Regions from separate parts of the Aeromonas genomosp. paramedia genome, predicted to be linked through region 1. Evidence: riboswitches for the same ligand, from Rfam matches in the RefSeq annotation. Region 1 holds a riboswitch; each other region holds the start of a gene.
The links. A riboswitch is a leader RNA that binds a small molecule or an ion and turns the genes downstream of it on or off. The one in region 1 is predicted to bind cyclic di-GMP.
Positions count from the first base shown of each region.

Region 2: it holds a riboswitch for cyclic di-GMP, as region 1 does, so the genes downstream of both, lafK (lateral flagellar response regulator transcription factor LafK) here and HB860_RS02540 (glycosyl hydrolase family 18 protein) in region 1, are expected to answer to the same signal.
Region 3: it holds a riboswitch for cyclic di-GMP, as region 1 does, so the genes downstream of both, HB860_RS15005 (glycosyl hydrolase family 18 protein) here and HB860_RS02540 (glycosyl hydrolase family 18 protein) in region 1, are expected to answer to the same signal.

Region 1 covers NZ_JAAROG010000003.1:6,507-10,786, reverse strand. Annotated here, with positions in the region: gene HB860_RS02540 (glycosyl hydrolase family 18 protein) at 1-2,179, opposite strand, end outside; cyclic di-GMP riboswitch class I at 2,293-2,376, opposite strand; gene HB860_RS02535 (ExeM/NucH family extracellular endonuclease) at 2,672-4,280, shown strand, end outside.
Region 2 covers NZ_JAAROG010000001.1:45,005-49,284, reverse strand. Annotated here, with positions in the region: gene fliFL (lateral flagellar M-ring protein FliFL) at 1-568, opposite strand, end outside; gene lfiE (lateral flagellar hook-basal body complex protein LfiE) at 587-913, opposite strand; gene lafK (lateral flagellar response regulator transcription factor LafK) at 925-2,187, opposite strand; cyclic di-GMP riboswitch class I at 2,440-2,527, opposite strand; gene lfhA (lateral flagellar biosynthesis protein LfhA) at 2,722-4,280, opposite strand, start outside.
Region 3 covers NZ_JAAROG010000019.1:49,233-53,512, reverse strand. Annotated here, with positions in the region: gene HB860_RS15010 (hybrid sensor histidine kinase/response regulator) at 1-1,410, shown strand, start outside; cyclic di-GMP riboswitch class I at 1,613-1,699, shown strand; gene HB860_RS15005 (glycosyl hydrolase family 18 protein) at 1,811-4,280, shown strand, end outside.

The DNA of each region.
Region 1 (4,280 bases):
GGAACACCTTCTTCTGCTCGTTCCACAGCCAGGGCGCATGGGCCTTGTCGTCGTAGTAACGCACGTACTGGCCTTGCATCACGTGGGCCGGGTTGTTGGGATCCAGACCCCAGGCCTGGCCGTAGCTCGGCAATGTGGTGATGCCGAGGCTGGCCGCGTGCTCCAGGTTCTTGGCATGCCACATGGGCACGGCGCCGCCGCCTATCTCCTTGCCGTTCTTGTCCAGATCATGCCAGATGTTGTCGATGCCCACCGCCCCGTTGCCGCAGGGGATGGTGCTGCCACCCGTGCCCGGCTGGCAATCGCTCTGGCTCGGCAGCGCCGCCTTGCCCCCCAGGCCGTGGGTGCCACCGGTGACCCCCTGCCAGCCACGGGTGTAGTAAGGCACCCCTATGTTGATCTTGCCCGCCGCCAGGGCGCCGCGGAAGTAGTGGGCCGCCCAGGCGGAGTTGAGATAGCCGATGCCGCCAAACTGGGCCTGGGTGTAGACACCCCACTGGGACAGCTCGGGATCCGCCTTGTTGTCGAACAGGGCGGCGTTGTGGCCGACGAAGTGGTTCCAGGCACCGTGGAAGTCATAGGTCATCAGGTTGACGTAGTCGAGGTACTGGGTGACCTGGAAGTTTTCCATGCCGCGCAGCAGGTAGGCCGAGGCCGGCGAGGCGATGGTCAGCATGTACTTGCGACCGTCCTCGGTCCCGGCGCTGTCGAGCTTGTTGCGCAGGGTCTTCATCAGCACTTCATAGTTCGCAAACAGCTTGCCGCGACACTGGTTGGAGAGCGGGAAGTCGTTGGGGTTGCCCGCATCCTTCATGGAGGTGGGGTACTCGTAGTCGATGTCCACCCCATCGAAGCCGTACTGGCGGATGAAGCCCACCGCCGAGTCGGCGAAGGCGTTGATGCCGGCGGTGTTGACCGAGCAGTCGCCCTTGGTGGTGGCGGCGTAGAAGCCGCGAGTATCGGCCCAGCCCCCCACGGAGATGAGGGTCTTCACGTCCGGGTACTGCTTCTTGTACTTGGACAGCAGGTTGAAGTGGCCCTGATAGGCGAACTCGGGATCCATCTCGGCGCCCGGCACCCCGTTCCAGGTCAGCTTGGTGGCGGCGTCATCCACCTTGATGGTGTGGCTCTGCTCGTCCACCGCCGCGAAGGCGTAGTTGATGTGGGTGATCTTGTCCCAGGGGATGTCGCCCACCAGGTAGGCGGGCAGGCCGTTCTTGCCGGTGCGCCAGGAGGTGAAGTAACCGATGACGCGGCGGCCATGGTCATCCCCCATGCACTCGCTGCCGTCGGCGCGGTAGATCTGGCGCACGTCGCAGGAGAGGTTGCCGCCGGTGGGGGGCAGGGCCGCCTCTTCCACCTGGACGTCCACCTGGGTCGACTCGCCAGAGAGATTGGCCTTGTCGGTCGCCACCAGCTTGAGACCGGTCAGCCCCTTGTTCTGGGGCGTCCAGCTCAGTTGCCAGGGGGCGCTGCTGTCTTCGCCCACCTTCTGGCCATTCACGAAGAGCTCGACCTTGGCGACGTCGTCATTGGCGTCGGTGACATTGCCGGTCACGGTGAGGGCGCGGCCCAGGGTCACCCTGGCCCCGGCGGCGGGGCTGGCGATGTTCACTTTGGGCGCCTCTGGCGCCACCACGGCGGCGACCTGGAAGCTGGAATCCGCCTCGCTCAGCACCTTGCCGTCTTTATCCAGCGCCCGTGCCTTGAGGGCGTGATTGCCCACGCCGGCGGCAGACCAGCTGGCGCTCCAGGGGGAGGCCGTGGCCGTGGCGACCAGGGTGCCGTCGATCAGGTATTCCACCCGGGCGAGCGCCGTGACCGGGCCGCTCAGGGTCACCGCCAGGGCCAGGCTGGCCCCTTCGCTGACGCTGCTGCCCACGGCGGGGGAGCCGATGGCGACCACCAGGGCCGGCGGCGGCACCTCGCCGCCAAAGAGTTTCCAAGCATCGGCCCAGACGGCGCCGACACCGGGTTCGTAGTGGTAGGGCGACGCGCCACACCAGCCGGAGTAAGGGAATTCCTTGCATTCATAGAGGGCGCCTGCGTTGCTGACGATGTCGCTAGCCTTGTAGGCGGTGCCGGCCTGATAGGCGGGGTAGGCGGCCTGCGCCCAGGCAGGGGCGGCCGCAAGGGCGACCAGCATGGCGAGCCTGCTGGGCCTCAAGATCTGTTGCATATTGTTATCATCCTTGTTTTGTCTTGGCTTTTAAGACCGGGAAAAGCGCAATCGCAACAGAGAACAAGGGAGCGACAACAGGCCATGGACGGGCCACAAACCCTCAAGTCACCCTGGGTAACCCCGCTGTCTGGCCCGCTTGGGGCAGATCGGAGGCTTTGCGTCCCGGCATCACTGCCGGTTTGCCCTTTGCCTGGGTTCCGTGAGGAACGGCTCGAGTATAGGAAGCAAGTGGCAACCGCTCAATCTTTATTCTCTAAGGAAAATATGTGAATGCCGGCCGGCTCACACTTCCCCTCAATCGGCCAACTAACCATTAAGTCATTAATATCAATCTGTTAGCCACGTCAAAAAAACGGACTCAGCCTCTTTTGTCTCCCCATAATGTGCGTTGCCTCACTGGTCAGAGCTGCCAGAAATGTGACAATGCGCGCCCTTGGCCAAAGCGCCAAGGCTATGGAAACACTGGCAAAAATAAAAAAAGGAATACCCATGAAAGGAAGACCTACCCTGCTGTCCCTGGCCGTGGGGCTCGCCCTCGCGTCCCCGTCTCTCCATGCCGCCGGCTTCAGCTGCCCGGCCGACAGCGCCCTCACCCCCATCCCCGCCATCCAGGGCAGCGGCGACAAGAGCCCGCTCGTCCCGGGCGATCTGTTCGAAAGCCTCGGGACTGTCAAGGTCAAGGCCCTGGTCTCCGCCCTCGGCGAGAGCCTGAACAGAGGCTTCTACCTGCAGGATCTGCAGGGGGACGGCAACCCCGAAACGTCGGACGGCATCTTCGTCTACCTCAATGACAAAAACTTTGCCAGCAAGTACCCGGGCATCCAGCCGGGGGCCCTGGTCTGTCTGGAGGCCAGGGTCGAGGAGTTCTACGGCCACACCCAGCTCAGGCCACTGGTTGACGGCAACACGCCGCGCCTGGTGGTGCTGGCCCAGGGCGAGGCACCGGCCGCCACGGCGCTGCGGGTGCTGGAAGGGGAGACCCTGGCCCGGGCCCTGGAGCGTCACGAGGGGATGCGGGTGCGCCTCGACGAGGGTAGCGAGCTCAAGATAAGCCGCAACTTCAGCTACGACTACGCCGCCAAGCGCAACAACCTGGTGCTCGCCCACGGCGCCCCGCTGATGAAGCCGACCCAGCTCCATGTGGCGGGCAGCCCAGAAGCCGTGGCGCTGGCCGAGACCAACGCCGGCAACCGCGTCTTCCTCGAATCGGACTTCAAGGCCGCCAACGGCAAGCTCCCCTGGCTGCCGGCCTGGGAGCCGGAGCAGGGCTATCTGCGCATCGGCGATGCCCCGCTCAACCTGGAGGCCATGGTGGGCTACAGCTATGACGAGTACCGCCTGATCGTGCCCAAGGATCAGCGCATCACCGCGGGGGATCTGCTGCGCACCGACGAGAACGACCGCCAGGGCGCCCCGGCCCGCGCTCATGGCAGCGACCTGCGGATCGGCAGCTTCAACGTGCTCAACTACTTCACCAGCCACTCCAGCGTGGGGGGCGCCCTCAACGTGCTCTGCGCGGATCAGGCGGATGCGGACAGCGCCAAGGGCTGCAACCGCGGCGCCAAGAGCCTGGAGGAGTTCCAGTTGCAGCGCGCCAAGATAGTCAACGCCATCGCCGAGATGGACGCCGATCTGCTCGGCCTGATGGAGATGGAGAACAACGGCTTCGACGAGCACGCCGCCCTCCACGATCTGGTGGAAAACCTCAACGCCCACCAGAAAGAGGCGAGCAAGCACTACGCCTTCGTCACCCTGCCCAAGGCCCTGCTCACCGAGGAGCGCTTCTTCGGCGGCGACGCCATCATGGTGGCCATGCTCTATCGCCCCGCCCTGCTCACCCCGAGCGGGGATGCCGAGGTCATCCGACTGCCTGAGCAGCGCTACACCACGGGCGGCGTCGCCAGGAGCGCCGGTCAGCGGGACTCCCTGGTGCAGCGCTTCACCGTGGCGGGCAGCGACGCCCCCCTGACCCTGGTGGTCAACCACCTGAAATCCAAGGGATCGGGCTGCTACGAGAACGGGGATGGCAAGACGGAGCCTGCGGATCTGCAGGGCAAGTGCACCGAGTTTCGGGTGAGCGCCGCCAGGGTACTGGGGG
Region 2 (4,280 bases), on a different contig from region 1:
GCAGATCCAGCATCACGGAGGCGCTGGGTTTCTCTTCGTCACGGCCGACAAACAGGGTCCGCTTGGGGATGGCCAGATGCACCCGGGCACTGCGCACCGCATCCAGCGAGATGATGGTTCTGGCCAGCTCCCCTTCCAGGGCATGGCGGTAGCGCGCCCCTTCCATGAACTCGCTGGTGCCAAGACCGGTGACTGTGTCCAGCCCCTCGAGGCCGGCCGGCATGGCCGCCCTGACCCCGCGCGCCGCCAGCGCCATGCGCACGTGGGCGAGCTGGCTCTCCGGCACCAGGATCTGGCCCGAGCTTTTTTCCAGCCGGAAAGGCACCTGCTCCTTCTCCAGCATCTCCATGATGTTGGCGGTGTCGTAGAGCTCCTGCTTGCCGTAGAGGGGCACATAGTTCTTGCTGGAGGTCCAGAGGATCACCACTATGGTGCCCGCCACTATGGCGGCAAGCAGCGCTATGGTCAGGATGGATTTGTTGTCCCGGGACAGGGTGCGCCAGTTGCGCATCCCTTCCTGTACCCGGGCGATCAGGGAGCCCGACGCCCCCGGCGAGGATGATACCAATTCAGTCATGACCTACCCTCAGAGCGGCATGCGCATGATGTCATCGAAGCCTGTCATCAGTTTGTTGCGCACCTGCATCAGGGCGGAAAAACTGAGACCTGCCTTCTGGCTGGCCACCATGGCCCCCACCAGATCGTCGCTCTGACCCGCGTCGACGGCGGTCATCAGTCTGGACGCGACATTCTGCTGTTCGTTGACCCGGCCGACGACGTCACGCATGGCGTCGCTGAACGAGACAGCCGAGGCGTCGTTAGGCTCGATGGAAGGGGTGTGACTGGCGACGCGCTGCATTTCCTGCATCTGCTGCAGGAGCGTCACCTGTGATGACATGATCTCAATCTTCACTCGGTTATCCCTTAGTTTTGAATCTGCTGCTCGACATCGATGCCCTGCTCGCGCATGGCAGCCAGCTTGTATCTAAGTGCCCGGGTCGTCATCCCAAGGGCTTCGGCCGTACGAGTCCGGTGACCACGAAAACGGCGCAACGTCTCCAGGACGAATTGAAATTCGGCATGCCGTTTGGTCTCGCTGAGCCCCTCCGGGGCCGCAAGCGTCTGCGGTAACAGGTTGTCGGCTTCGACGGCATAATGGGGCAGCATCAAATCGACCGCCTGAATATGCAATCCGCGAGCCATAATTAGTGCCCGCTGGATCACGTTGTCCAGTTCGCGCACATTGCCCGGCCAGTCATAGGAGAGCAGCTGCTTGCAGGCGCTCTCGCTGAGGCGATACCCCTGCTGGGCGGCGTAGCGCTCGATGAAGTACTCCGCCAGCGGCAGTATGTCGTCCGGCCGCTCCCGCAGGGCGGGCCAGCTCATGGGCAGCACATCGAGCCGGTAGAAGAGGTCCTCGCGAAACTCCCCCTGCAACACCAACTCCCTGAGGTCTCTGTTGCTGGCGGCGATGATCCGCACATCCAGCGCAATCACCTGATGGCTGCCCAGCCGCTCGACCTCTTTCTCCTGCAGCACCCGCAGCAGCTTGGCCTGCAATGCCAGCGGCAGTTCGGAGATCTCGTCGAGCAACAGGGTGCCCCCCTGGGCCAGCTCGAACTTGCCCTGCTGGCTGGCGGTCGCGCCGGTAAAGGCCCCCTTGCTGTGTCCGAACAGGATGGATTCGAGCATGGCTTCGGGGATGGCAGCACAGTTGATGGCCACGAAGGGCTTGCCCGCCCGGCTGGACATCTCGTGGATGTAGCGGGCCAGCCGCTCCTTGCCCGTCCCCGACTCGCCGCCGATGAGGATGGTGGCCGAGGTCTTGGCAGCCCGCCTGGCGAGCTGCAAGACCTGCAGGCTCAGGGGCGAGGTGGCGATCAGGTTGGGAATGGCCTGACGCAGGCGCAGGGCTCCCCTCACCACATCGAGGATCTGGCGCTGGCTGAAAGGCTTGATGATGTAGTCGATGGCGCCGGCCCGCATGGCCTCCGCCGCCAGATAGGCCTGGTGCTCATTGACCAGGATGACGCAGTCGGTACCCGCCAGCTCCTGCACCATTGAGGGTCCGGCCTCGGTCATGACCGCCATGTCGAGCAGCACGAGATCCGCTGAATGGTGAGAGAGAAATTGTTTGGCCAGCGGGACAGAATTCAGGCAAGAAACGCGATAGCCTGCCTTCAACAATATTCCCTCAACATCGTCTCCATTTGATAACGAAGAGGAAACTAATAATAAATGAGCATGAGATTCAATACCGACGGGTATTGAATTTTCCTTGATAGATAAATCAGAAAACATATTAACCCGAACCTGTGATTGCACATGAATCAATCAACAGAACTGACGCTCAAAAAATAAAAACGCACCAGGACGGGGCAGCACTTCTTATTGAGCACTTACCCTATATCGGTATGAAAACAAGGCTGGAATCATGGCCTTGGTAACCCCGCTATCATTAGCATCAATGCTGTTAGACCGGAGGCTTTGCGTCCTGACTTTTCAGTTCAGTTTGCCTTTATCATGCGACGACCCGTATTAGGATGGCATGGCTTGGTTGTCCTTAAGCCATGTGACACATCTGACTGTTTCTATTTTATTTTTTCACTGTCAGTCTGTGTCGCGTCAAAAGCCGTCACATCATAACGGCTTTATATGACAATTCAAGCAGATGTGCGGAATAGTCTCTTCCTGCCGGCATATGGGCGTGGCAATTCCACTTCAGCCCAGGGTGCCAATTACCTCGACCCGCAAATCTTCCGGGATCTCGTTATAAGAGAGCACTTTGAGACCCTTTGAAAAGGATCGGGCATAGCGGGCGATCAACGGCCTGAGCTGGGGCATGACCACCAGCACGGGCGCATACCCCTGCTGCTGCAACTGCTCCTTCACCAGCGGCATGTTCTGCTGCAACTGCGCCAGCAATTGCGGGTCGACCGGGAAGCTGTCCAGCTGGATTTTTCCCTGCTGCTGGGACTGGTTCATTGCCGTCAGCAGAGTCTGCTCCAGCCGATCATCCAGGGTGAAGGCCGCCAGTATGTCGCGGGATCCGATCGCCTGCCTGACGATCTGGCGCTTTAGGGCGCAGCGCACGTCCGAGGCCAGCAGCACAGGGTCCTTGGTCAGCTCGCTCGCATCCAGCAAGGTGGTGGCTATGGTGCGGATATCGGTGAGGCTGATCTGCTCCTTGAGCAACTGACGGAAGACCCGCAGTTGCTGCATCTGGGTCAGGGCCAGATTGAGCTCTTCCGCCAGGCGGGGCGACTGGGTGGCCAGATACTGGCCCAGCTTGCCCACCTCGTCATGGCCGAAGAGCCCATCGAGCTGCTCCCTGAGCAGCTTGCTGGCATGGGTGGCGATGACGGTGGCGGAGTCCACCACGGAGTAACCCAGGTTGAGCGCCTTGGCCTTGTTGTCCGGCGAGATCCAGACCGCGTTCATGCCATAGGCCGGATCCTGGGTCAGCTCGCCGTCCAGGGCCCCATAGGTCTCCCCGCTGCTGATGGCCATCAGCCGCTGGCAATCCACATTCCCCGTGGCCAGGGCGATGCCCGACAGCTTGATGCGATACTGGTCCGGTTGCAGTTGCAGGTTGTCCCGTACCCGGATCTCGGGCAGCAGGAAGCCATACTGCTCGGACAGGGTCTTGCGAATGCCGCGCACCCGGGCGAGCAGCTCGGCCCCCTTGTTTGCCTCGGCCAGCGGCACCAGCCGATAGCCCAGCTCGATGGCGACTGCATCCACCGGCGGCAGATCCTGCCAGTCCAGCCCCTGCGGCTCCGGCTGCACCATCTGCCTCGTCAGCTCCTCGGCCGCATCCAGGGCAGGGTCCTTTGCCCGGCGCTGGCTGACGCTCCAGCCGGTCCAGGCCAGCACGGCGGCAAAGCTGAGGAAGGCCAGCATGGGCATGCCGGGCACCAGGCCCAGGATCAGCATGATGGTCGCCGCCGTATAGATGACCCGGGGGGAAGCCAGGATCTGCTGGCCGACCTGATCCGACATCTCTCCCTCGTCACTCACGCGAGTGACTATGATGGCCGCCGCGGTGGACATCAGCAGTGAGGGGATCTGGGCGACCAGACCATCACCTATGGTAAGCAGGGCATAGATGCGGAAGGCATCGGAAACCGGCAGCGAGTGCTGGAAGATACCTATGGCGAGACCACCCACCAGGTTGATGATCAGCACCAGCAGGCCGGCGATGGCATCGCCACGGACAAACTTGGAGGCCCCATCCATGGCGCCGTAGAAGTCCGCTTCCCTGGCGATCTCTTCCCGCC
Region 3 (4,280 bases), on a different contig from region 1:
TGCGGCCCAGGGGACATAGAGGCCCAGGTGGCGCGCCGGGTCGCCTTCATGAAGCGGGGCAGCCCCCATGTCTCGGCGCGGGAGCGACCGGACGGCCGGGTGATAGAGATGCAGGGCAATCCCATGCCGGCGGGGGGCTTCGTGATGACCTTCACCGACATCACCCCCTTCCGGGCGGCGGAGCGGGTGCTGCGGGAAGCGAACGAGCACCTGGAGGCGAGGGTGGCCGAGCGTACCCACGAACTCTCCGAGCTCAACCGCCAGCTGCTGCTGGTGAACCAGCAGGTGGAGCGGGCGAACCACTCCAAGAGCCGCTTCCTGGCGGCGGTGAGCCACGATCTGACCCAGCCGCTGAACGCGGCCAAGCTGTTTACCTCCTCCCTGCTGGAGATGCTGCCGCAGGGAGGGGAGCAGGCGGCGGAGCAGGTCCGCATCGCCCGCCACATCGACGATGCCCTAGGGGCGACCGAGGATCTCATCACGGATCTGCTGGACATCTCGCGCCTCGAGGCGGGCAAGTTCAAGGCGAAGAAGCTCGATTTCGCCCTGAGCGACGTGCTGGGCAACCTCAAGGCGGAGTTCGGGGTGCTGGCCCAGGCGGGAGAGATCCAGTTCTCCGTGGTGGAGAGCCGCCTCGCGGTCTACAGCGACGTGCGCCTGCTGCGCCGGGTGTTGCAGAACTTCCTCACCAATGCGTTCCGTTACAACCCGGGCGGCCGGGTGCTGCTCGGCTGCCGCCGCCTGGGGGACAAGGTGCGCGTCGAGGTGTGGGACAATGGCCCCGGCATTCCGCTGGACAAGCAGGAGGCGATCTTCGACGAGTTCTCCCGCCTCGATCACTCCCGCACCGCCAGGGAGCAGGGACTTGGCCTCGGGCTCGCCATCGCCCGCGGCATCTCCCAGGTGCTGGGACATCAGCTCTCCCTGCGCAGCTGGCCCGGGGCGGGGTCTGTGTTTTCCATCACCCTCAACCTCGCGACCCGGCCGGTGACGCCGAGCCAGCTGGCGGCCCCCGTGGTGCGGGACAGCCAGCTCGAAGGGATCCGGGTGCTCTGCATCGACAACGAGGAGGACATCCTCATCGCCATGGCCTCCCTGCTGGGACGCTGGGGCTGCGAGGTGCGCTGCGCCCAGAGCCTGGAGCAGGCAGAGGAGATCATAGGGGCCGGTTTCCTGCCCCGGCTGGTGCTCTCCGACTACCACCTGGATGACGGCAAGACCGGGCTGCAGGCGCTGCACATGATCCGGCTGGCCCATGGCAACGACATAGGCGGCATCATCATCAGCGCGGATCGCAAGAGCGAGCTGCAGACCCAGATCCGCGAGCACGGCTTTGGCTACGTCAGCAAGCCGGTCAAACCCCTCAAGCTGCGGGCGCTGATGAACAGCCTGCTGCTGCCAATACAGTGACAGCCTTCACACAATCAAGCATTGTTTGGCAAGTTCGGGAGCTGTCATCAGGCGCCAGCATCACCGATGTTGGCGCCAGCTTGCCGGCATGTTCGCGAACAATCTGGAAAATGAGTCCTATTCGCTGTCATTTTTACTAGGTAGCGCCGCCTCCGACTCCCTCCTATAGTCATTCGGCGATTATTTTTGTCGCAAATCAAGTTGTGCAAAAAGGCAAACCGGACGAAAGTCCGGGACGCAAAGCCTCCGGTCTAAGGGTCAAAGTACCTAGGATAGCGGGGTCACCACAGGTTGTATCGTCCATGGGCCAAGCCATGGTGGCGATGATGTCTGCGTTACCTGGCAGGTTGCGTTGCCTTTTTCGTTGTTAATTCCAATAACGAAATAAGGAAGTTCAAATATGTTAAGTCCAAAACTTTCCCTGCTGGCGCTCCTGGTCGGGGGATTCTGTGCTACCTCCGCCTTCGCCGCTGCCCCGGGCAAACCCACCATAGGCTCGGGCCCCACCAAGTTCGCCATCGTCGAAGTCAATCAATCCGCCTCGGCCTACAACCAGCTGGTGACAGTCCACAAGGATGGCGCCCCGGTCAGCGTGACCTGGAACCTCTGGTCCGGTGACGTCGGTCAGACCGCCAAGGTGCTGCTCGATGGCCAGGAGGTGTGGTCAGGCCCCGCTTCCGCCGCGGGTACCGCCAACTTCAAGGTGACCAAGGGGGGCCGCTACCAGATGCAGGTGGCCCTGTGCAACGCCGACGGCTGCACCCTCTCCGACAAGAAGGAGCTGATGGTCGCCGATACCGACGGCAGCCACCTGGCGCCGCTCAATGCGCCGCTCAAGGAGAACAACAAGCCCTACGCCAACAAGTCCGGCAAGGTGGTGGGGGCTTATTACGTGGAGTGGGGTGTCTACGGTCGCAAGTTCACCGTGGACAAGATCCCGGCCCAGAACCTGACCCACATTCTCTACGGCTTCACCCCCATCTGTGGCGGCAACGGCATCAACGACAGCCTCAAAGAGATCTCCGGCAGCTTCGAGGCGCTGCAGCGCTCCTGTGCCGGTCGTGAGGACTTCAAGGTCTCCATCCACGATCCCTGGGCGGCGATCCAGATGTCCCAGGGCAACCTCAGTGCCTGGGATGAACCCTACAAGGGCAACTTCGGCAACCTGATGGCCCTCAAGCAGGCCCATCCTGACCTCAAGATACTGCCGTCGGTCGGGGGCTGGACCCTTTCCGACCCCTTCTACTTCCTGGGGGACAAGAGCAAGCGCGACACCTTCGTCGCCTCGGTCAAGGAGTTCCTGCAGACCTGGAAATTCTTCGACGGGGTGGACATCGACTGGGAGTTCCCGGGTGGCCAGGGTGCCAACCCCAGCCTGGGCGGTCCGAACGATGGTGCCACCTATGTGGTGCTGATGCAGGAGCTGCGCGCCATGCTCGACGAGCTGGAAGCCGAGACCGGCCGCCAGTATGAGCTCACCTCGGCCATCAGCGCCGGCGGTGACAAGATTGCCAAGGTCGATTATCAGGCTGCCCAGCAGTACATGGACCACATCTTCCTGATGAGCTACGACTTCAGCGGCGCCTTCGACCTGCAGAATCTGGCCCACCAGACCAACCTCTTTGCCTCAAGCTGGGATCCGGCCACCAAGTACACCACCGACAAGGGCGTCAAGGCGCTGCTGGGTCAGGGGGTGACACCGGGCAAGATAGTGGTGGGGGCGGCCATGTATGGCCGTGGCTGGACCGGGGTGAAGAACTACCAGGCCGGCAATCCCTTCACCGGCACCGCGACCGGGCCGGTCAGCGGCACCTGGGAAAACGGCGTGGTGGATTATCGCGACATCGTCAACAACCGCATGGGCGCAGGCTGGGAGCAGGGCTATGACGAGTCGGCCGAGGCCCCCTATGTGTTCAAGGCCAGCAGCGGCGATCTCATCAGCTTCGACAACGATCGCTCGGTCAAGGCCAAGGGGCAGTACGTGCTGGCGAACCAGCTCGGCGGCTTGTTCGCCTGGGAGATAGACGCGGACAACGGCGACATCCTCAACGCCATGCACGAGGGACTGGGCCACGGCGAGGGTAGTCTGCCGCCGGTCAACAAGCCGCCGGTGGCCAATGCCGGCAGCGATCTGAGCGTCACAGGCCCGGCCGAGGTGACCCTCAACGGCAGCGCCTCCCACGATCCGGAAAGCGGCGCGCTGACCTACAGCTGGAAGCAGGTCTCCGGGCCCCAGGCCAGCCTGCTGGATGCCACCCAGGCCAAGGCCCGGGTGGTGCTGGACGCCGCCACTACCGACATCAATCTGGTGTTCGAGCTGACTGTGACCGACGATCACAACCTCAGTGCCAAGGATCAGGTGGTGGTGACCAACAAGGCGCCGCAGCCGAACCTGCCCCCCGTGGTCAGCGTACCGGCCAGTGCCACCGTCGAGTCCGGCAAGCAGGTGACCATCAAGGCCACGGCGTCCGATCCGAACGGTGATGCCCTGAGCTACCAGTGGAGCCTGCCAGCGGGGCTCACCGCCACCGGTCAGGACAGCGCGACCCTGGTGGTCACGGGCCCGAACGTCACCAGCGACACTGTCTATGACCTGAGTCTGGTGGTGACCGACGGGGCGCTGGATGCCAGTGCCGGCACCCGCCTGACCGTCAAGCCAGCCAGTACAGGTGGCGGCTGTGAGGCAACCGATCCGGATGCGGCCAACTGGCCAGCCTGGAGTGCCAGCACCGTCTACAACACCAATGACAAGGTGAGCCACAACCAGCTGGTGTGGCAGGCCAAGTACTGGACCCAGGGCAACGAGCCAAGCCAGAGCGCCGATCAGTGGAAGCTGGTGAGCCAGGTGCAGCTCGGCTGGAATGCCTCAG